3 regions of the Streptomyces sp. NPDC049813 genome follow, and region 1 is predicted to be linked to each of the others. Evidence: riboswitches for the same ligand, from Rfam matches in the RefSeq annotation. Region 1 holds a riboswitch; each other region holds the start of a gene.

Region 1 (7,576 bases):
GGCAGCCGGGAGTCGTCGATGAGGGTCCGGCTCGCGGACGCGAAGTGCTTCAGGGCCCGGGCCGCGACGGGGTCGGCGAAGAGGTTCAGGCGGGGCTCGTGCGGTGCGGTGGAGTTCATGACGTGGTGTCTCCTTCAGTGCGGGTGGTTCCGACGCTCACGGGATGCCGCCCGCCCGGACGCCGTGACAGCGCGGCACGGTGACGTGAACCACACCGGCCCGGTGTCACGGAACCGCGGCGGCCGGCGTCTGGGGTGCACGAGCAGAGCCCGGACCCAGTGAAGAAGGAGCCACCCATGGCCGGCCCGTCGCAGCCCGCGCCCGACCCCGCCACCGAGGCGTTCGTGGCCCACCGCAACCTGCTGTTCACCGTCGCCTACGAGATGCTCGGCTCGGCCGCCGACGCCGAGGACGTGCTCCAGGAGACCTGGCTGCGGTGGGCCGGCGTCGACCTCGCCACCGTGCGCAACCAGCGCGCCTACCTGGTCCGCGTCACCACACGGCAGGCGCTGACCCGGCTGCGCACGCTCGGCCGCCGCAAGGAGACGTACGTCGGTCCCTGGCTGCCCGAGCCGCTGCTCACCACGCCCGACGTGGCCGAGGACGTCGAGCTGGCCGACAGTGTCTCGATGGCGATGCTGCTGGTCCTGGAGACCCTCGCCCCCGTCGAGCGGGCCGTGTTCGTGCTGCGCGAGGTCTTCGGCCTCGGCCACGACGAGATCGCGGCGGCCGTCGGCAAGTCCGAGGCCGCCGTCCGGCAGGTCGCGCACCGGGCGCGGGCCCATGTCGCGGCCCGGCGCCCGCGCGGCACCGCGACACCCGCGCAGACCCAGGGCGCGCTGCGCGCGTTCCGGCGCGCCGTGGAGACCGGCGACCTGCAGGACCTGCTCGACGTCCTCGCCCCCGACGTCGTCTTCCTCACCGACGGCGGCGGCGTCGTGCGGGCCGCCCTCGAACCCGTCCTGGGCGTCACGGACGTGGCAGGACTGCTGGGCCGGATCGCCGCCGGGCTGTCGGCCGAACCCACCCAGGTCAACGGTGCGCCCGCCCTGCTGCTCCGCGCCGCCGGCGAGCTCGTCGCCGTGCTCGCGGTCCGCATCGACGACGGCCTCGTCACCGGGCTCTACGCCGTACGCAACCCGGAGAAGCTGGCGCGCGTGGCACACGAGACGCCGGTGACGCGCTGACGCACCGCCGGGGCCGGGCTCGCCCTCGGGCCGACGCGACCCGGGCCGTCCCGGCGCACGCAGGCCCTACGCGACCCGGGTGGCCCCGACGTACGCAGGCCCTACGCGACCCGGGCCGCCCCGGCGAACGGCATCTGGTCGATCGGCGCGATCCGCACCGGCGCGCTCGGGTTCGGCGCGTGGATCATCTGGCCGCCGCCGATGTAGAGGCCGACATGGCTGATCCCGGAGTAGAAGAAGACCAGGTCGCCCGGGCGCAGCTGGGAGCGGGGCACGCGCCGGCCCGCGTCGATCTGGGCGTACGTGGTGCGCGGCAGCGAGACGCCCGCGGCGCGGTACGCCGCCTGCGTAAGCCCCGAGCAGTCGAACGCGTTCGGGCCGGTCGCGCCCCAGACGTAGGGGCTGCCGAGGGCGCCCCGCGCGTAGGAGACGGCGGCCGCCGCCCGGGCGTTCGGCGCCGCGCCGAGGTCGCCGCGGGACAGCGAGCGGGAGGCGTGTGCGGCGGCGCCGGCGGCGGCCGGGCGGTCCGCGGGGGTGAGCCGGTCGAGCAGCCGCCGGGCGTCCGCCAGCTTCGTCGTCACCGTCTTCTTCTGCTCCGCCAGCGCCCGCTGGGTGGAGCGGAGGTCGCCGAGCGAACCGTCGGCCCGGGTGCGCAGCTGGTCGATCTCGCGCAGCTCGTGGCGGACCCGGGCGATGGCGCCGGCCTGCCGGTGGCCGACGCGGTCCGCGAGGGACGCCTCGTCGAGGTAGCGGTCCGGGGCCGAGGAGAGGAACAGCTGCACGGACGGGTCGACGCCACCGGTGCGGTACTGCGCGGCAGCGACCGCACCGAGCCGCCGCCGCGACGCGTTCAGGGACTCCGTCCTGCGGGACGCCTCGTCCTGGAGCGCGGCCACCTCCTTGTGGGCCTTCTCGGCCTTCTCCTTCGCGCCGTTGTACTTCTCGGTGGCGACCTCCGCCTCCCGGTAGAGCCGGTCCACCTTCGCCTTCACCTGAGCGGGGGTCAGCTGCGGTTCCGCGTGGGCCGCGCCGCCGTCGAGGGCGGTGGCGGTGGCCGCGGAGGCGAGAGCGAAGGTGGCCGCCGCGCGGGCCGTGGGGCCGCTGAGTGAACGTCGTTTCGGCTTGCGGTGCGCTGCCGGCACGAGGGGTCACGTCCTTCCGGTGCGTGTCCGACCGCCGGTCGCGCGTCCGGCGGCGGCCCGCACGAGGGAGCGGGCCGCCGCCGGACCTCTCGCGGCGGTGATGTCCGACTGCCGCCCCTGGCCCGGGCGGCGGTGGGGGAGCCGGTCACCTGAGGAAGGACGCTAAACCTCGGCGTCACGGGTTGGCGACGGATTGTGCGGAACTGGCTCGTTTGTTACGGGTGGTGTCGGAGGGTGACAGAGTGCTGTCCGGGGCCGCCCCACGAACCGGCCCGAACGGTGCCCCATTAGGCTCCCGGACCATGGACGTACTCATCCATCTCTTCGTCGGCCTGCACATCATCGGCATCGCCTCGCTGCTCGGCGGCTTCCTCACGCAGATGTCGGCGATGGGGCGGGGCACCGCCCGGTTCAACAAGGCGATGCTGCACGGCGCGCTGACCATGCTGGTCACCGGCGTCGCCCTGGTCGGCCTCAATCAGGCCGACGGCTCCACCGTGAACAACGTCAAGATCGGGGTGAAGCTGGCCGTCCTGATCGTCATCCTCGGCATCGTGTACGTGAAGCGCGACGAGGAGACGGCCGAGAAGGGGCTGTTCGCTGCGGTCGGCGGGCTGACGATCGCCAACATCTTCATCGCGGTGCTCTGGACCTGAGGGAGCCGGCGGCCCTGAGGTACTGAGGCCCTGCGGGCCTGCGGGGTCCGGGCGGGCCCGAGGGGCAGGGGGCGCTTTCCGGCCGCCGCGGTCCCGGGAGCCCCCGGGGCCTGTCACCGCGGTGTCCCCACCACGGCGACAGGACCCGGCGCGGACGTCAGGCGGGCCGCACCACGCTGTGGATCGAGCTGGTGCCGTCGTAGTAGATGGACTCCTCGCGGACGGACGCGCCCGGCTTCGGGGCGTGGATCATCATGCCGTCGCCGAGGTACAGGCCGACGTGGCTGATGTCGTCGTAGAAGAAGACCAGGTCACCCGGTTGGATCGAGGAGAGCGGGACGGTCGTGCCGGCCTCCACCTGGTCCCACGTGGTGCGCGGCAAGGTGATGCCGGCCGCCTTCCACGCCGCCTGGGTGAGCCCCGAGCAGTCGTAGGAGTCCGGGCCCGTGGCGCCCCACACGTACGGCTTGCCCTCCTGCGCCTTGGCGTAGGCGAGCGCCTGGGCGGCCTTGGTCGCGTAACCGGAGGAGCTGCCTGCCGGTGCCTCGGTGGTACCGCCGGACGACGAGCCGGAGCCCTGCTGCCCGGCGGCCTCCTCGGCCGCCTGCTGCTTCTTGTCCTCCTGCGCCTTCTGCTCCGCGGCGAGCTGGGCGGCCTTCTTGCGGGCCGCCTCCTGCTTCTTCTTCTCGATCGCCGCGAGCCGCTGCTTCTCCTCGGCGGTCAGCCGCGACAGCAGCTGACGGGCGTCGGCCAGCTTCGTCTGCACGCTCTGCTTGGAGGTCTTCAGGTCGGTCTGGGAGGACGTCAGCTGCGTGAGGCTCTCCTGCGCCTCGGTGCGCTTCTTCGCGGTGCTGAGCTGCTGCTTCTGATAGTCGTCGACCGCGTCCTTCTGGTCGGCGGTCATCCGGCTCATCAGCCGGTTCTGCGCGAAGTAGTCCTCGGGGTCGTCCGCGAGGAACATCGTCGCCGTGTCGCCGATCCCGCCCGAGCGGTACTGCTGGGCGGCGAACCTGCCCAGCTCCTGGCGGGCCGAGTTCAGCTTCTCGGTGCGCTGCGCGATGTCGTCGAGGAGGCGATCGACCTGCTTCTTCTTGCTGTCGGTCTGCTCCTTGGCGGAGTTGTACTTCTGCGTGGCGACCTCGGCCTGGCGGTACAGGCTGTCGACTTTCTTCTGCACCTCTTCCAGGCTCGGCCGGTCCGGCCGGGCGGGGGCCGCCTGGGCGCTCTGCGAGAGGAGGGCCACCGAGGTGAGGGCGACGGTCGTGATCCCGACCGCGGGGGTGGTGCGAAGGCCGCCGGTCATCCGGGACCGGACACGCGGCTTGCGGTGCGACGCCAAGGAGGCGACTCCTTCCGTGGTCCGCCTACCGGGTTAGCTGTCGGGTTCGGGCGTACGGAAGGCTGCCCTACGGTCGGCCGCCCTGTCCTGCCGGGCGGCCGGGCCGATTCACCCCAAGGTCGGTTGGGTCCCCGGTTCCCTGCCTCACGGCGTACGGGACTCGGCGGGGGCTGCTCGTTCGCCGCGGTGCTCGCGGCGGGGGGACGGGCTGCCCGCGCAGCACGGTAGCCAACTCGTGTCGCTGCTGTGAAGGTTGATGTTCGATATGCCCGATACATTTTCGTGACCTTGGCGACACCGGGCGCTCGGCCGAATGATGGTCGAACGCACCGCATCTGCTCGGTCACGGTAGGTGCGCCGCCGGACTCCTCCGGCCGAAAGGCGCCGCTGACCTGGTGGTACGGGCAGTGTGGCCAAGGTGGGGGCGGGGTGTCAGTGGGGCCGCCTAGACTCGTAGGGCGATGAGCAGCCTCTTTGACGACAGCTTCCTGGCGGGCCTCCAGAACCGGACCGAGGGCCCCCCGCCGCCGCCCGACAGCGAGCACGACGGACCGGAGCCCGAGCCGATCCCGGACGACCTGTTCGGCGGGAAGTTCGACGTGCCTCCGGCCCGGGACGCGTACTACCGCGACGGCGCGCCCCGCCCTGCCCTGGACCCGGCGGCCCTGCTGGACGGGTTGAACGAGAACCAGCGGGCGGCCGTCGTGCACGGCGGCTCCCCGCTGCTCATCGTGGCGGGCGCCGGCTCCGGCAAGACCCGCGTCCTCACCCACCGCATCGCCTACCTGCTGGCCGAGCGCGGCGTCCACCCCGGCCAGATCCTCGCGATCACCTTCACGAACAAGGCCGCGGGCGAGATGAAGGAGCGCGTCGAGTCCCTGGTGGGCCCGCGGGCGAACGCGATGTGGGTCTCCACCTTCCACAGCGCGTGCGTGCGCATCCTGCGCCGCGAGTCGAAGAAGCTCGGCTTCACCTCGTCGTTCTCGATCTACGACGCGGCCGACAGCAAGCGGCTCATGGCCCTGGTCTGCCGCGACCTGGACCTGGACCCCAAGAAGTTCCCGCCGAAGTCCTTCAGCGCCAAGATCTCGAACCTGAAGAACGAGCTGATCGACGAGGAGGACTTCGCGAAGACCGCGGCTGGGGGCACCTCCCGGACGGAGTCTGGGGGAGGATTCGAGAAGTCCGTCGCCCAGGCCTACGCGATGTACCAGTCGCGGCTGCGGGAGGCCAACGCCCTCGACTTCGACGACCTGATCATGACCACGGTCAACCTGCTGCGCGCGTTCCCCGACGTCGCCGAGCACTACCGGCGCCGCTTCCGGCACGTCCTGGTCGACGAGTACCAGGACACCAACCACGCGCAGTACGCACTCGTGCGCGAGCTGGTCGGGCCGACGGAGGGGGAGGACGCCGACCCCGCCGAGCTGTGCGTCGTCGGCGACGCGGACCAGTCCATCTACGCGTTCCGCGGCGCCACCATCCGCAACATCCTCCAGTTCGAGGAGGACTACACGGACGCGACCACGATCCTGCTGGAGCAGAACTACCGCTCCTCGCAGACGATCCTGAGCGCGGCCAACGCGGTCATCGAGCGCAACGAGTCGCGCCGCCCCAAGAACCTGTGGACGAACGCGGGCGCGGGCTCCCAGATCACCGGCTACGTCGCGGACACCGAGCACGACGAGGCGCAGTTCGTCGCCGAGGAGATCGACCGGCTCACGGACGCGGGCGAGGCGAGCTCCGGCGACGTCGCCGTCTTCTACCGGACGAACGCGCAGTCCCGTGTCTTCGAAGAGATCTTCATCCGCGTCGGCCTGCCCTACAAGGTCGTCGGCGGTGTCCGCTTCTACGAGCGCAAGGAGGTCAGGGACATCCTGGCCTACCTGCGCGTGCTGGCCAATCCCGAGGACTCCGTCCCCCTGCGCCGCATCCTGAACGTGCCCAAGCGCGGCATCGGCGACCGCGCCGAAGCGATGATCGACGCGCTCTCCCAGCGCGAGAAGATCTCCTTCCCGCAGGCGCTGCGCCGCGTCGACGAGGCGTACGGCATGGCGTCCCGGTCGACGAACGCGGTCAAGCGGTTCAACGCCCTCATGGAGGACCTGCGCACCGTCGTCGAGTCCGGCGCCGGACCGGCCACGGTCCTGGAAGCCGTCCTCGAGCGCACCGGCTACCTCGCCGAGCTGCAGTCCTCCACGGACCCGCAGGACGAGACCCGCATCGAGAACCTCCAGGAACTCGCCGCGGTGGCCCTGGAGTTCGAGCAGGAGAACGCGCAGGCGGCCGCCGAGGGCGAGAGCGAGACCGAGACGGAAGAAGCCGGCGGCACCGGTCTCTCCGCCTTCCTGGAGCGGGTCGCCCTCGTTGCCGACTCCGACCAGATCCCCGACGAGGAGGACGACGGCAGCGGCGTCATCACCCTGATGACCCTGCACACCGCCAAGGGCCTCGAATTCCCGGTGGTCTTCCTGACCGGCATGGAGGACGGCGTCTTCCCGCACATGCGCTCCCTGGGGCAGACCAAGGAGCTGGAGGAGGAGCGTCGCCTCGCGTACGTCGGCATCACGCGCGCGCGGGAGCGGCTGTACCTGACGCGCGCCTCCATGCGCAGCGCCTGGGGCCAGCCCTCGTACAACCCGCCCTCGCGCTTCCTGGAGGAGATCCCGGACGCGCACCTGGAGTGGAAGCGCACCGGCGGCTCCGCGGCCGCGCCCTCCACGAAGGGCATCGGCGGCGGGATCGCCGCCTCGCTGTCGACGTCCCGCTCCCGTACCACCCCGGCGTTCGCGACGCGCCGGGCCGGCGAGAAGCCGGTGGTATCCCTGGCCGTCGGTGACCGCGTCACGCACGACCAGTTCGGTCTCGGCACGGTGGTGGGCGTGAGCGGCTCGGGCGGGAACGCGGAGGCGACGATCGACTTCGGCGACCCGAAGCCGAAGCGGTTGCTGCTGCGGTACGCGCCGGTGGAGAAGCTGTAGGGCCCGGCCCGCTGGACGGGGTCCGGTCCTGAACCGGGCCCCGCGGCAGGAGGGACTGTGCGGACGCGACCTCAGGTCGGGTCGAGGTCGTGGCTGCGGAGCCAGGGCAGCGGGTCGATCGCCGAGCCGCCGCCGGGGCGCACCTCGAAGTGCAGGTGCGGACCGGTCGAGTTCCCCGAGTTCCCGGAGTGCGCGATCACGTCGCCCGCCTTCACGGGCCCGCTCATCACGGTGTGCGAGGAGAGGTGGCAGTACCACGTCTCCGTACCGT
Region 2 (7,576 bases), on a different contig from region 1:
AGCGCGGCAGGGAGAACGGGATCGCGGTGCGCGAGCTGGGCCCCGCGCAGATCCAGGAGTACGAGCCCGAGGTGCGCGGCCTGGCCGCCATCCAGGTCGGGACCACGGGTATCGCGGACTACCGCGCGGTCGCCCGGCACCTCGCGGAGACCTCCGGCGCCGACATCCGCTACGGGGCGGACATCGTGCGCATCGACCGGCGCCCCGCCCTGGGCGTCGCCGTGCGGACCGCCGCCGGGGACATCGTCCGCGGCAAGGTCCTGGTCAACTGCGCGGGACTCCAGTGCGACCAGGTGGCCCGGCTCGCCGGGGACGATCCGGGGATGCGCATCGTGCCGTTCCGCGGCGAGTACTTCGACCTGGCCCGGCCCGAGCTGGTGCGCGGCCTCGTCTATCCGGTGCCGGACCCGGCGTTCCCCTTCCTCGGGGTGCATCTGACCCGCGGCATCGAGGGCTCCGTCCACGTCGGTCCGAACGCGGTACCCGCGCTGGCCCGCGAGGGGTACGGCTGGGGCACGGTCCGCCCCCGTGAGCTGGCGGGGACGCTGGCCTGGCCCGGGGCGTGGCGGATGGCCCGGCGTCACTGGCGGTACGGGGCGGGCGAGCTGCGGCGCTCCGCCTCCCGGCGCGCGTTCACCGACGCGGTGCGCCGCCTGGTGCCCGCGGTCGACCCCGAGGACCTGGTCCCGGCGCCCGCCGGGGTGCGGGCGCAGGCGGTGCTGCGGGACGGCACGCTCGTCGACGACTTCCTGATACGGGAGGGCGCCCGCACGGTCCATGTGCTGAACGCGCCGTCGCCGGCCGCGACGGCCTCCCTGCCCATCGGCCGCGAGGTGGCCCGGCGCGCACTCGCCGCGCTGGGCTCCGCGTAGCGCGCGATCGCACCGCGCGATCGCACGGAGCGGCCTCGGGCCCGGCGCGCGGGCGCGGGGAGCGGCGGGGCGCCACCGACCCGTAAAATCGCCCCACTGTGTCTGAGTCCGAATCGCCCAAGCACCCCGCCCCGCCCGAGCGCCCGAACGAGCCGCGCTTCCCCGACGGGCCCCGGCCCGACCCGGCCGGCTCGCACTTCGAGCGGCGCATCCGCAGCTTCCAGCCCCGCCGCAGCCGGGTCACCACCTCGCAGGCCGAGGCCCTCCAGCGGCTGTGGCCCCGCTGGGGCCTGGACATCGACGGGCAGCGCGTCCTGGACCTCGCCGAGCTCTTCCCCGGCCTCGACCGGGTGGTCCTGGAGATCGGTTTCGGCATGGGCGAGGCCACCGCGCAGATGGCGGCGGACGACCCCACGACCGGCATCCTCGCGGTCGACGTCCACACCCCCGGCCAGGGCAACCTGCTGAACCTCGCCGACCGGGGCGGCATGACGAACGTCCGGGTGGCCAACGGCGACGCGATCATCCTGCTGCGCGCCATGCTCCCGGACGACAGCCTCGACGGGCTGCGCGTCTACTTCCCCGACCCCTGGCCGAAGGCGCGCCACCACAAGCGGCGGCTGATCCAGCCGGAGTTCCTCTCCCAGGTGGCCGGGCCGCTCAGGTCCGGCGCGCTGGTGCACTGCGCGACGGACTGGGAGGAGTACGCCGAGCAGATGCTGGAGGTGCTCACGGCCCACCCCGACTACGAGAACACCGTGCCGGACGGCGGCTACGCGCCCCGGCCGGAGTTCCGCCCCCTGACCCGTTTCGAGGGTCAGGGCCTGGACAAGGGGCATGTGGTGCACGACCTGCTGTTCCGGCGCCGGTAGCGGGTCGCGAGCGGGGACCGGTCACGGTCCCCGGGCCCCGTCGCGGCGCCGCGCATCCCTCGTTAGGGTCGATGAGTGGCTTCGTACCCCGGCTGCCCGCCTCCGCAGGACCCCGCCACCGGCACCGGACCGGTCGGCGAGGTCCGCCATCCGCGCTGGTGGCAGCGGCGGGGCGCGCGGGTCACGGCGCTCGCCGCGCTCCTCGCACTGTCCGGCGCCGTCATCCTGGCGCTGGTGCGCGAGCAGACCGGCACCGAGGGTTTCCTGGTCGGGCTCGGCCTCGCGGTGCTGCCGGTGCCGCTGCTGATAGCCGCGTTCCGCTGGCTTGACCGGGTGCGGCCGGGCCCCTGGCGGAACCTGCTCTTCTCCTTCGCCTGGGGCGCCTGCGCGGCCGCCCTGATAGCGATCGTCGCGAACAGCTTCGCGACGCGGTGGATCGAGACCGCCACCGCCGACCCCACCGGCGCCGACACCCTCGGCGCCACCGTCATAGCCCCCGTCGTCGAGGAGTCGGCGAAGGCCGCGGCCGTGCTGCTCGTCTTCCTGTTCCGCAGACGGGACTTCACCACGGTCGTCGACGGCGTGGTGATCGCCGGGGTCACCGCCACCGGCTTCGCGTTCACCGAGAACATCCTCTACCTCGGCAACGCCTTCGGCACCGACCAGCTGACCGGCACGGGCCCCGGCCTCACCTCGGTGACGGCGGCCACCTTCTTCGTGCGGATCGTGATGTCACCGTTCGCGCACCCGCTCTTCACCGTGCTCACCGGCATCGGTTTCGGGCTCGCCGCGGTCGCCGCGCCCGACCGCGGGTCCGGCCGCCGGGTGCTGCTGCCGCTGGCGGGGCTGCTCGCCGCGATGGGCGTGCACGCGTTCTGGAACGGCTCGTCGTCCTTCGGCGAGTACGGCTTCTACGCCGTGTACGCGGCGTTCATGGTCCCGGTCTTCGCGCTGCTCACCTGGCTCGCCGTGTACCTGCGCCACCGCGAACTGCGCACCGTCCGGGCACAGCTGGCGGCGTACGTCGCCGCCGGCTGGCTCGCGCCGCCCGAGCCGTTCGCCCTCGGCTCCCTCAAGGCCCGCCGCCTGGCCCGCGAGTACGCGGCCCACTACGGCGGCAGGACGGCGGAGCGGGCGGTCACCGAGTACGCGTCCCTGGCGACGTCGCTCGCCCTGCTCCGGCACCGCGGTGAGCGGGGGCGGGCCGGCGCCGATTTCGTCGTACGGGAGCGGGAGCTGCTCGACGCGCTGTGGCAGCGGCGCGGATACGCCCGCCCCGCCCTCGCCTACGCCGCCCAGGTCGCGGCCCCCGTCCACCGGCCCCCGGCGTACGCGGGGCCGCGGCCGCCCGCCCCCGCGTACCACCCGTACCGGCCCTGAACGGGCTCAGGCGGAGGCCTCCGTGAGGCGGCCGAGCTCCGCGTCCGTCAGCTCCAGTCCGGCCACGGCGAGCAGCGCGGGCAGCTGCTCCACCGTGCGCGCGGACGCGATCGGCGCGGCGACGGTGGGCTGGGCGGCGAGCCAGGCCAGGGCGACCGTGGCGATCTCGGCGTCGTGCGCCCGGGCGACCTCGTCGAGGGCGGTCAGCACCTTGCGGCCGCGCTCGGTCTCCAGGTGCTTGCTGGCACCGGCCGCGCGGGGGCTGTCGACGGCGACGCCCGGCCGGTACTTGCCGGTGAGGAAACCGGCGGCGAGGGCGAAGTACGGGACGGCGGCGAGCCCGGCGCGCGAGGCGATCTCGCGCCGGGGACCCTCGTAGGTGTCGCGCGAGACGAGGTTGTAGTGCGGCTGAAGGGCGACGTAGCGGGCGAGGCCCTCGCGGTCGGAGAAGTCCAGCGACTCCTGGAGGCGCTCAGGCGAGATGTTCGAGGCGGCGATGGCGCGGACCTTGCCGGCCTTCACCAGGCCGTCGAGCGCGCCGATGATCTCCTCGACGGGGATCGTCTCGTCGTCGTCGAAGTGCGTGTAGTAGAGGTCGATGTGGTCGGTGCCGAGGCGGGTGAGGGAGGCGTCGGCGGCGGCCCGGATGTTCGCGGCGCGCAGGCCCTTGAAGTCGGGGTGGCGGGCGACCTTGGTGGCGATGACGACCTCGTCGCGCCGGCCGCGGGCGGCGAGCCACTTGCCGATGATCGTCTCCGACTCACCGCCGTGGTTGCCCTCGATCCAGGCCGAGTACGAGTCCGCCGTGTCGATGAAGTTGCCGCCCCCGGCGGTGTAGGCGTCGAGCACCGCGAAGGACGTCGCCTCGTCGGCGGTCCACCCGAAGACGTTGCCGCCGAGGGAGAGCGGGAAGACCTCGAGGTCGGAGGAGCCGAGCGGGCGCAGGGGAGAAGAAGTCATACCCCGATTGAACGCCCCCCGCGGAGCGAACCGCTGCGCGGGGGGCGCCGCGGGCTCAGAGCGAGAGGCCCTTGCCGCGCAGCCAGACCGCGGGGTCGACGCCGGTGGCGTCCCCGCCCGGGTGGACCTCCAGGTGGAGGTGGGCGCCCGTGACGTTGCCGGTGGCGCCGACGCGGCCGATGACGTCCCCGGTGGAGACCTTCTGGCCGACGCTGACGTTCATCGACGACTGGTGGCAGAACCACAGTTCGGTGCCGTCGTCGAGGGTGAGGATCGTGCGGTACCCGTAGGCGCCCGCCCAGCCGGCCTCGGTGACGGTGGCGCCGTGGATGGCGTGGATCGGCGTGCCGGTGGAGGCCGCGAAGTCCAGGCCCGTGTGGTAGCCGGAGGACCACATCGATCCGGGCTGCCCGAAGGTGCCGGTGATCGTGTACGAGGCGACGGGCAGCCGGAAGCTCTTGGCCAGCTCGGCGAGGCGCTCGGCCTCGGCCTTCTTCTTGGCCTCCTCCTCCGCCTTCTTCTTGTCGGCGGCGGCCTTGGCCTCGGCCTTCTCGTGCTTCGCCGCGGCCTCCTCGGCGGCCTTCAGCGCGGCGGCCTGCTCGGCCTCGGCCTGCGCGGTGGCATCGGCGGCGTCCTGCTGCGTCTCGGCCTGCTGCATGATCCGGGCCCGCAGCGCCTCGCCCGCACCCGACTGACCGGTGCCCATCGTGGTGAGCGGCGCGGCGGAGGCGCCGGAGGCGGAGTCGGCGCCGTCGGACATGAACGCGCCCACGCCGGGCAGCGACTTGGCCTCGGGCAGCGAGTCCTTGACGGCGGAGAGGTCGGGCATGGAGATCCGGACCGGGGGCTTGCCGCCCTGCGCGGTGGCGATGCCGCCGGCGCCGACGGCGGCGATCACGCCGACGCCCAGGACGGTGGAGCTGCGCGCGAGTCCGCCGCGCTGACGGGCCACGCGGTGCCTGCCGCGGACGGGGCGGACGGACTCCTCGGTGGGATTCCACTCCTCCCAGCTCCCCTGCTCGACGCCGGCCTCGCCGTCGGCGGGGTGGGCGGAGTACCCGGAGAACTCGGGGGCAGGACGGTTCGACGCCACGGGGGCGCTCTCCTTTCCTTCCTTCTCGCCTACCGGGTTAGCTGACGGGTTCGGAGCAGGAAGGTCTCCTACGAGCACGGCCCGGCGCCCGAAAAGCGACGGAACTGTGCCTGATTCACCCCAAGTTGGTGGTTCCCCGGCTCCCTTGCGGGATTAGGCGTGTGCGCACGGAGCCGTCGCTTGTGACGGCTGGGACGACCGCGCTGCGTTATCGAACGTTAATAGACAGCCGATAGTAATTCCAAGCTGTTCCCACTGATCGTTCACGTCTTTGGCCTGGACTTAACGGTCAATAACACCTTCAAACGGGCGAGTTGACCGACGATTCCGGCCCGCGCCAAACACCCGACTTTCTGACGGAGTGTCAATCGTTATGTGCAGGGAGTCGTCCGGTCACGCCTCGTGATGTCGATCAAGGGCGGCGCACGGCGAGCAGCGCCATGTCGTCGCTGGCCCCGCCCCCGGTGTGCCGGCGCACTTCTTCGGCCAGCGCCGCGAGCAGCTCCTCCGGCCCCGGGAAGATCCGGCCCGCGAGCCGGGCCGCGGGATCGTAGAAGACGCCCCGCGCGTCGCGCGCCTCGGAGAGCCCGTCGGTGTAGAGCAGCAGCGTCGCCTCGGCCGGGAACGCCGCCTCGGTGGCCCGGTCCGGCCAGGAGCCGAGCTCGCCCAGGCCGAGCGGCAGCGCCGCCTCCGCCGGCGTGACCACCCGCACCGTGCCGTCGCCGTGCAGCACGACCGGTTCGGGGTGGCCGCGGTTGAGGACGCGCAGGAGCCGGCCGCCGTGCGGGATCTCGGCGAGCACGGCGGTGGTGAACCCCTCGAAGTCGTCGATGCCGCGCCGCCGCGACCCCTCCCTGGCCAGCGCCCGCTCCAGCCGCTGGGCGACCGCCTCCAGGCTCTCCTCCTGCTCGGCGGCCTCCCGGAAGGCCCCGATGACGACGGCCACGGCGGCGACCGCGCCCATGCCCTTGCCCCGTACGTCCCCCACGACTATCCGCACCCCGTGCGGCGTGTCCTGCACCGCGTACAGATCGCCGCCGATGAAGGCGTCGGCCTGCGCCGCCTCGTACCGGGCCGCGACGGCCAGGCCGCCGATCCGCCCGGCCGGCTCCGGCAACACCGCCAGCTGGGCGGCCTCCGCGATCTGGCGCGCGGACGCCAGCTGCTCGTCGCTGCGGCGCTTGATCCGGTTGATGAAGCAGGCCAGCACGCACACCGTGGCCACGGTGGCCATCTCGGTGTACACCCCGGCGTTGAACGACGTGTAGCGCAGATGGACGGCGACGATGGCGGCGACCGACGCGGCGCCCGCGGTGATCGTGCTGCCCAGCGAGAAGAAGGGCGCGACGACCAGCGGCGCAGCACTGAAGAGCGGTGAGCCGGCGAACCCGGACGGCGTGCAGTACTCGTAGACCGCACCGCCGACGATCAGCAGCAGGGGCAGCACCCGCAGGAAGGCACGCGTACCGGCGGCGTCCGTTCCGCGTCCGTGCCGCCCTCCTCGCTGCCCCACCACTCGTCTCCTGCCACGTCCGCGCCCGGATTACGGCGTCGGTCCAAGGGTTCCCGGGCGGCGGGCCGGGGGCGAGCGCTGCTGCTCCGTCCGGGTCAGGACGCACCAACAGGCCGAGGCCGGAATCTCGAAAGATTCCGGCCTCGGCCTTCAGTAGCGGGGACAGGATTTGAACCTGCGACCTCTGGGTTATGAGCCCAGCGAGCTACCGAGCTGCTCCACCCCGCGTCGATGAATGCAACACTACGCCATCAGGGACGATGAAAGCCAATCGGTTCCCGCGACCGCCCCGCCGCTCGTACGGCCGCCCGCCGTGTAGACCTGTCGGGTCAGGAGTCCGGGCCTCCCGTGTCCGGCCCGTCGGGTGCGCCGTTAGGGAGGCATGACCTCAACTCGACGAGCCCTCACCGCCGTCCTGCTCGCTGTCGGCGCCACCGCGATCGCGGCCCCGGCCGTGCAGGCCGACACCAACACGGCCGGCAACACCATCTCCCCCACCGCGACGCTCGACGCGGTCTCCACCATGGCCGTCCCGGCCGCGCACCGCGACGAGGTGCCGCGCACCGCCGAGCAGCTCCAGGGCCTCAACCAGCTGAACAAGCTCAACGAGCTGCACCAGGTGACGGACCTGGTGGCGCCGGTCACCAACCTGCTCGGCGCGTAGGCGCACCCGCAGCGCCCGGACCGCACGATGCGGCCGGGCCGCGGCGGACACACCTGAGGGGCAGCTGCGCTCGGCAGCTGCCCCTCAGGGTTTGTGTCAGCCGTTCTGCGTGCCGTTGGCCGAGAGGACCGGGATGTCGCTGAGGAGGTGCGACAGCGGCTCGTCCTCCTTGGCCTGCGTCGAGTTCTCCGCGCACTGCTGGTTCTGCGGCGCGGACAGGAC
Region 3 (7,576 bases), on a different contig from region 1:
TGCGGGGCGGAGAACACGGTGGCGTTCTCGACGAGTTCGGCGAGCAGGTGGATGCAGTCGGCGACGGCGTGCCCGCGCAGGGTTCCGTCGATCGGCGGGACGAGCTTGACCCGCGCGTACTGCTCGACCTCGGCGATGGCGGAGCGCATCACCTCGGTCATGGAGACGGGGTGGCTCCACTGGCGCCGCGAGACGGCGCCGCCGAGCACCGCGAGGTTCTCGGCGTGCCGCCGGATGCGGGTGGCGAGGTGGTCGACGTGGAAGAGGCCCTTGAGGAGGTCGGGGTCCTCGACGTCGTTCTCCAGGTCGTCGAGGATGGAGATCTCGCGGTGGACCAGGGACTGCAGGCGGCGGGCGAGGTTCACGAAGACCTCGACCTTCTGCCGGCTGCCTGCCTGGCCGGAGAGCTGGGTGGCCTGGACGACGGCGGTGACGGCGACGTCCTGGGCCCGCGTCAGATCGGCGGCGAGCCGGTCGAGTTCGTCGGCGCCGGGCGCGGGCGGCTTCGGGGCGCGGCGCGGGGGCGGGCCCTCGCCCTTGCGCAACTGCTCGACGAGGCCGCGCAGTTCGGCCTGGCCGCGGGCGGTGGTGCGGCGCAGGCCGAGGACGCGGTCGCGGACCGTGGCGGCGGCGCGGTCGGCGGCGACGGCCGCGATGACGATGCCGGCGACGGTGACGAAGCAGGCCCCGGCGAGCACGCCCCACAGGGCGAGGCCGGGCCGGGCACCGGTGGAGCGCACGGCGAACAGGACGGCCGCGGACGCGCTGAGCGCCACCGCGGTGGGCGGCAGCACGGCCAGGCGCAGCAGCTGCGGCCGTATGTGGGTCTCGGCCGGACGCGGCGCGGCCCGCCCGGTCGGCCTGCCGTGCCGACCGCCTTCGCGACGGTCTGCGCGGGCGGCCGGCTGGCGGAGCTGAGACATACGGCGTCCTCGTCCTCGGTTCTCTCGGGGTGCGGAAAGGGGCCGGGCGACTCGAAGGGATCGACCGGGCGTCGCACAGCGAGCACTCACCGTAGTCGGCAACTTTGTAAGTGAGCCGGGCAGTTGCCGAACTCCGGCGGCCGAGGTCCCGCTCTGGTATGAGCCGTCGAACGGTTGACTGATTGCGCGGCGGCGGCGGGGCCAACGCCGTCGCGGCGACGGCGCGGGCAACGCCGAGTACGGAGCGAGCAGCGCAACCGCGGCGGAACCACGGACCCCGGTGGCGGTGACGAGGACGGCAACGGCCACGGCCACGGCCAGGCCCGTACGACGCGACGACGCCAGGCGGCCGGCGGCGCCGGGCAGGCCGCGGACACGCCGGAGGAGACGACCGTCCCGGCCTCGACCTCGGTCCGGGGCGCCGCGCGCCCAGTCAGTGGCGCGGCCCCGCCGCGGGTGTTGTCAGCGCCGGAGCCCCCGCCGCTGGTGTCGTCAGCGCGAGGACGCCCGCTGGTGTCTTCAGTGCGAGGACGCGGCCGGTGTCACCGCTCCCCGGCCAGGTCCAGCTCCCCCTTGCTCGTCCCCGCGCCGTCCTCGATGGTGCGCGGGCGGCGCCAGGGGTGGGTGAGGGGGTGGGAGACCGGGCGCCACCACGGCTCGTCCGGCAGGGGGGCCGTCGGCTCGAAGGGCTCGCCGGGGCGGGGGAAGGCGGCCGGCTGGTCCGCCGCGGCCGCCGCGTCCCGCATCCACTCCCCCGGCTCCGCCCACGCGTGCGGGGCCAGGTTGAACGTGCCCCAGTGGATCGGCATGAGGACCCCGTGCGGCTGCCCGCCCTGGAGGTCGAGGTGGGCGCGCAGACCCTCCTCGGGGGTCATGTGGATGTCGGGCCAGAACTCCGCGTACGCCCCGACCTGGATCATGGTCACGTCGAACGGGCCGTACTGCGTGCCGATGTCCTGGAAGCCCTGGAAGTAGCCGGTGTCCCCGCTGTGGTAGATCCGGTGCGCCGGGCCGGTGACGGCCCAGGACGCCCAGAGGGTGTGCTGCGGGTTGCGCAGGCCGCGGCCGCAGAAGTGGCGGGCGGGCGTCGCGGTGAGCGTCACCCCGCCGACCTCGGCCGACTCGTGCCAGTCCAGCTCGCGCAGCCGGTCGGCCGGCACCCCCCAGTGCTCCAGGTGCGCGCCGACGCCGAGCGGCACGGCGAAGACGGTGTCCGTCCGGGCGAGCGCCTTGATCGTGGGCAGGTCGAGGTGGTCGTAGTGGTCGTGCGAGATGACGACCACGTCGACCGGGCCGAGCGCCGCGACGGGCAGCGGCGCGGGGTGCAGCCGCTTGGGCCCCGCGAAGGCGAACGGCGAGCAGCGCTCCCCCCACACCGGGTCGAAGAGCACCCGGACCCCGTCGATCTCCGCGAGCACGCTGGAGTGCCCCATCCAGGTGATGCGCAGACCGCTCGCGGACGGCTTCGACAGGTCGGCGAGGGTGGTGGCGTGGACGGGGACGGTACCCGTGGGCGCGCGCCTGGCCCGCTCCTCCTTGCGGAAGTAGACCTTCGCGAAGTCGAGCATGGAACCCTCGGGCCGGGTGCGGGCCCCGACCGGGTTCTGGAACTGCCCGTCGGCGAAGTTCGGCGACCGTCGGATCCGCTCCAGCCGCGCGCCGGTGGCCGCGGCGCCGAACGCGGCAGGCTGCAACGCGCGCAGACCGGGACTGAAGGAACGTGGCACAGCGCCTCCCGTTGATCGATCAGGGCTCCATTATGTGCCGCCCCCTCGACCGCGCGCCGCACCGCCCCTGAGCCCGTGCGGGCCCGGCGCCGCGGCACCGGGCCCGGCCGGGGCCTCAGTTCAGCTCGTACACCGCCGTCACGCTGACCTCGTCCTCGATCTCCCCGGCCGCCACCGGCACCTTCTGCGCGGTCGCCGCGAAGGCCGCCGCGGGAACGGCCACCGGGCGCGGCCGTCCGCTCGGGGCCTCTTCGAGCGAGACGAGGCGGCCGAGCTTGTGCCCGCTCACCTTGGCGTACTGGACGGCCTTCGCGTGGGCGTCGGCGTGCGCGGCCGCCCGGGCCGCGGACCGCAGCCGGCTCGGGTCGGCGACGTCGAAGACGACGGAGTCGATGCGGATGTCGTCGCCCGCCGCGTCGGCCATCGCCTGGATGACGGCGCCCGTCCGCTCCAGGTCGCGGACCTTCACGGAGAACGACTGCGTGGCCCGGTACCCGGCGACCCGCGTGGCCGCGCCCGGCTCGGGACCGCTCTCGTAGACCGCGGAGGCCGACAGGTTCTCGGTGCGGACGTCCCGGTCGGCGACGCCCGCCTTGCGCACGGCGGCGAGCAGCGCGTCCGCGGTCCGGTTCTGGGTGGCGAGGGCGGCCTTCGCGGTGGGCCCGTTCGCCTCGACGCCCGCGGTCACGGTCGCCATGTCGGGGGCGGTACTGGCCCGGCCCTCGCCGGTCACGGTCAGGGTCGCGGGCCGGGGCGCGGTGGTGGCGGTGGCCACGTGCGGCGCCCCCTGGGCGGCGGCGGCCGGCACCGCCGGCAGGACGAGGGCGAACAGGGCGCCGACGAGTGCGGCGCGGCGGCGGGGACGTACAGACATGGGATCGAGGTCCTTCCCGGTCGGCTGCCCGCCGACGCGGCGGGCAGCCGACATCCCAGCACCCGCGCCCGGCCGACGGCGGCCGCCACTCCGCCCGGTCACCTCGATGAGCGCGTTAGCACCTGTGTGCACACCCGTCGGAGCAAAGGAGGGGAGGGAGGAGAGGGGCGAGAGAGGCGAGAAGAGGCAGAGAAGGAGGGGACGGGCGGATCAGGACGCCGACTCCAGGTGCATCTTGATGAGGTGCGGGTCCACGAACCCCTTGGCCGTCACCCGGTCCCCGGAGGACTCCCCGCGCAGCCGGCGCCCGATCCACGGCACCAGGAACTCCCGCGCCCAGTGGATGTCGTCGCGCCGCACCGCGAACGTGCCGCGCGGCGGCAGCAGCGGCCAGGCCTGCTCCGGGTCGGCGGGCACCTCGATGCCGAGCGCCTGCGCGGCGCGCAGCGCGACCCGGGTGTGCCCCTCGGCGGACAGGTGGAGCCGGTCCTCGTCCCAGGCGCGGCGGTCCTGCACGGAGCGCAGGGACCACAGGTCGAGCACGGGGCAGCCGTGGCGGTCGGCGATCGCGCGCACGTGCATGTTGTACGTGGCGATCTTGCCGCGCAGATGCTTGAGCACGGCGACGTCCCGGGTGTCGAAGCCGGTGGCGACCATGACGGTGCCGCACGCCCCGGCGAGCCGCGCGACGGCCTTCTCGAAGCGTTCGGCCACGTCGTCGGGGTCGGTGCCGGGCCGGATGATGTCGTTGCCGCCGGCGACCAGGGTCACCAGGTCGGGGGCGAGCTCGACGGCCCGCGGGACCTGGTCCGCGACGATCTGGTCGAGGAGCTTGCCGCGCACGGCGAGGTTCGCGTACTGGAAGGTGTCCTCGGCGACGCGGTCGTCCAGGAGGACGGCGAGCCGGTCCGCCCACCCCACGAAACTGCCGTCGGGTCCGGGGTCCCCGACGCCTTCGGTGAAGCTGTCCCCCACCGCCGCGTAGGACCGAATCGTGCCGCTGCCGAATGATCTCGATTCGTTTGCCACGACCACACATCTTTCACCTCGGCGTGTGACCTACGCCAACGTAACCAGGGGTTGACGTGGGGTGAGAAAACGCACTCGGCGCCCGGGGAATAACCCCGGGCGCCGAGTCGATCGCGCGTGCCGCACGCGGTGCGTGGACGGGCGCGGGTGATGCAGGTGGTGCGGGTGGTGCGGGTGGCTCACATGGTTCAGATGCTGACGCCGTGGTCGCGCAGGTACGTCACCGGGTCGATGTCGGAGCCGTAGTCGGGGGTCGTGCGGATCTCGAAGTGCAGGTGCGGTCCCGTGACGTTGCCGGTGGCGCCGGAGAGGCCGATCTGCTGGCCGGCGGTGACGGTCTGCCCGGCCGAGACGCCGAGCGAGGACAGGTGGGCGTACTGCGAGTAGTCGCCGTCGGCGTGCTTGATGACGACCTCATTGCCGTAGCTGCCGTCCCAGCCGGCGGAGACGACGGTGCCGGGGCCGACGGCCTTGACGGCGGTGCCGGTGGAGACCACGAAGTCGGTGCCGGTGTGGTAGCCGCTCGACCACGAGGAGCCGGAGGCGTGGTAGGCCGTGCCGATGGAGCCGTCCACGGGCTTCACGTAGCCCGTGGCGGACGTGGCGGACCCGGTGGCGGCGGTGGAGTCCGTCGTGGTGGCCGGAGCCGCGGCCGGGGCCGCGCCCTCCAGCGTGAGCTTCTGGCCGGGCTTGATGAGACCGGCGTCGGAGCCGACGACCTTCTTGTTGGTCTCGTACAGCTTCTGCCAGCCACCGTCGACGTCCTGCGCCTCGGCGATCTTCACGAGCGTGTCACCGGCCTTGACGGTGTACGTCGTGGGCTTGGCGGCGGCGTCGCCGGTGGCCGCGTGGGCGCCGGTGGCGCCCATGAGCGGCAGGGCGAGCGCGGCCCCGCCGGCCGAGACGACGGCGGCGGCGCGGGCGATGCGCTGGGTCTTCGAACGGCGGTGCTGTCCCTTGGCGGGCATGGCGCTTTTCCTCTCCGTCGCCTGCGAGGTGAGCTGTCGGGTTCGGGCTGGAGCTGCCCGGCCGGTTCCGCTGAGGGATCCGGCTTCACCCCGAGCCGCTTGGGGAATTCCGGCGGCGTACTGCCTGTGGGTCCCCCGCTCCTGCCGTCACGGGTCGTGGTCCGGAATCCGGGCGGCGGCAGGATTAGGCGTTCCGTCCGGATGGAAGGGCGACAGTAGGCAGAGGAATCGGACGGCGACAACCGTCGAATTCACCGGCAGGGGCGCTTTCTTGATCGTCTGGGAGTTCCCCGTGTCACGCTGTGTGGATAACCCTGCTTTGCCAGGCCCTTACCTTCTGGGAATTCCCGCCGCCGGAATTCAGGGCCGCCGCCACGGACGGTCACGGATATGAGTCTGCTCACGCGAACCGCTTAATCCCCTTTGATTTATGGATAGTTAGTAATAAAAGGGTTGAAACGGACAGAAGGTTGCCCCGGGAATCCATGTCGTATCGTCAGGAGCGCGTTCGCCGGCGAGGGACGCCGGTGACCCGACCGGGAGGAGCCCCCGTGACCCAGCACGCCCCGTCCACCGAGCCCGAGCTGTCCGGAGTGCGCAACTTCCGTGACGTGGGCGGTCTGCCGACCGTGGACGGCCGGCGCGTGCGCGCGGGTGTGCTCTTCCGCAGCGGTCACCTCGCCCACGCCACCGCCGAGGACGCCGCGTTCCTCGCCGGTCTCGGCCTACACACCGTCTTCGACTTCCGCAACGCCGCCGACCAGCGCCTGGAGGGCGCCGACGTCGAGCTGCCCGGGACGCGCAACGTGAACCTGCCGCTGTCCGACCCGGCGGACGGAGCCGAGTTCTGGCAGATGGTCCGCGACGGCGACATAGACCAGCTGCGTGCCCTGCTCGCCGAGGGCCGCGCGGCGAACCGCATGATCACGTCGTACCGCTCGATCATCGCGCAGCGCACCGCCGAGCACAGCCGCGTCCTGCACGCCCTCGCCGAGGACAGCACGCCCGCCCTGATGCACTGCGCGGCGGGCAAGGACCGCGCGGGCCTGTCGATCGCGGTGACGCTGCTCGCCGTCGGCGTGGAGCGCGACGCCATCGAGGCGGACTACCTGGAGTCCAACGCCACGCACCGGCGCTACAAGGTGCGCCGCAGCGCCACCGCGGGCGACGCCTACTCCCCCGAGATCATGGAGCTGCTCAGCCCCCTCTTCGACGCCCGCGCCGCCTATCTGCACGCGGCCTTCGAGACCATCGAGCAGACCTGGGGCAGCGTGGACCGCTACTTCGAGGACGGCCTGCGGTTCGGCGCGGCCGACCGGGACCGGCTGCGCGAGCGTCTCCTGGTCTGAGGGCGGGCTACTGCCCGCCGCCCAGCGCGAAGAGCATGTAGAGGAAGGCCGCGAGGGCGTGTCCCGCGAAGACGTACACCAGGACCCGCACCCAGATGCCGCGCGGCAGCTTGTCCTCGATGTCCCGCCGGGCGGGCCGCTCCCCCGCGGTGGGCTCGGTGGCGTCGCTCATGGTCATACCTCCCGGACCGGGCCGGCCGCCGGGCCGAGACACAGCGCGGCCGTCGGAGTCTGCAACAAGGTGTGGACGAAAAGCAGCTCGGCCCCGGCCCGGTCCGCGGCGGCGATCCGGTGCGGGGTGAGCGAGTCGAAGTGCGCGCTGTCCCCGGGGTCGAGCTGGTAGGACGTGTCCCCCAGGCGCAGGCGCAGCCGTCCTTCGAGGACGTAGAGCCACTCCTCGCCGGGGTGGACGCGGACGATGTCGCCCTGCGACCCGTACGGCACGTGGACGCGCAGCGCCTGCATGCCGCGGCCCGGGGAGCCCGCCTGGAAGTAGGTCCAGCCGCCGGCCTCGGTCGCCTCCATGGCGCGGGAGCGCACCACGGCGTCCCGGTCGGCGGGGGTCTCGCCCAGCAGTTCGGAGACGGTCGTACCGTAGATGCGGGCGAGCGCGAGCAGCATCGGCAGCGACGGCTGGCGCTGCCCGGTCTCCAGCCGGGACAGGTGGGCCGGTGACAGGCCCGCGGCGCGGGCCGCGGCCTCCAGG

What was found. Region 1 has a riboswitch for cyclic di-AMP ahead of ACIBW6_RS12655 (NlpC/P60 family protein). Riboswitches for the same ligand answer to the same signal wherever they lie in the genome.
Region 2: it holds a riboswitch for cyclic di-AMP, as region 1 does, so the genes downstream of both, ACIBW6_RS32285 (M23 family metallopeptidase) here and ACIBW6_RS12655 (NlpC/P60 family protein) in region 1, are expected to answer to the same signal.
Region 3: it holds a riboswitch for cyclic di-AMP, as region 1 does, so the genes downstream of both, ACIBW6_RS00990 (peptidoglycan DD-metalloendopeptidase family protein) here and ACIBW6_RS12655 (NlpC/P60 family protein) in region 1, are expected to answer to the same signal.

The regions. Positions count from the first base shown of each region.
Region 1 is NZ_JBITLI010000004.1:498,479-506,054, reverse strand. Features, by position in the region: gene ACIBW6_RS12675 (carboxymuconolactone decarboxylase family protein) at 1-119, opposite strand, end outside; gene ACIBW6_RS12670 (RNA polymerase sigma-70 factor) at 297-1,187, shown strand; gene ACIBW6_RS12665 (NlpC/P60 family protein) at 1,289-2,329, opposite strand; gene ACIBW6_RS12660 (hypothetical protein) at 2,632-2,985, shown strand; gene ACIBW6_RS12655 (NlpC/P60 family protein) at 3,143-4,324, opposite strand; cyclic di-AMP (ydaO/yuaA leader) riboswitch at 4,331-4,500, opposite strand; gene pcrA (DNA helicase PcrA) at 4,786-7,305, shown strand; gene ACIBW6_RS12645 (M23 family metallopeptidase) at 7,377-7,576, opposite strand, start outside.
Region 2 is NZ_JBITLI010000021.1:103,158-110,733, reverse strand. Features, by position in the region: gene lhgO (L-2-hydroxyglutarate oxidase) at 1-872, shown strand, start outside; gene trmB (tRNA (guanosine(46)-N7)-methyltransferase TrmB) at 971-1,744, shown strand; gene ACIBW6_RS32295 (PrsW family intramembrane metalloprotease) at 1,820-3,124, shown strand; gene ACIBW6_RS32290 (aldo/keto reductase) at 3,131-4,084, opposite strand; gene ACIBW6_RS32285 (M23 family metallopeptidase) at 4,140-5,177, opposite strand; cyclic di-AMP (ydaO/yuaA leader) riboswitch at 5,189-5,347, opposite strand; gene ACIBW6_RS32280 (PP2C family protein-serine/threonine phosphatase) at 5,590-6,690, opposite strand; tRNA gene ACIBW6_RS32275 (tRNA-Met) at 6,845-6,918, opposite strand; gene ACIBW6_RS32270 (hypothetical protein) at 7,073-7,354, shown strand; gene ACIBW6_RS32265 (rodlin) at 7,451-7,576, opposite strand, start outside.
Region 3 is NZ_JBITLI010000001.1:244,156-251,731, reverse strand. Features, by position in the region: gene ACIBW6_RS01010 (sensor histidine kinase) at 1-923, opposite strand, end outside; gene ACIBW6_RS01005 (MBL fold metallo-hydrolase) at 1,466-2,650, opposite strand; gene ACIBW6_RS01000 (SIMPL domain-containing protein) at 2,766-3,524, opposite strand; gene ACIBW6_RS00995 (SGNH/GDSL hydrolase family protein) at 3,735-4,553, opposite strand; gene ACIBW6_RS00990 (peptidoglycan DD-metalloendopeptidase family protein) at 4,742-5,521, opposite strand; cyclic di-AMP (ydaO/yuaA leader) riboswitch at 5,527-5,722, opposite strand; gene ACIBW6_RS00985 (tyrosine-protein phosphatase) at 6,073-6,870, shown strand; gene ACIBW6_RS00980 (DUF6126 family protein) at 6,878-7,042, opposite strand; gene ACIBW6_RS00975 (helix-turn-helix domain-containing protein) at 7,045-7,576, opposite strand, start outside.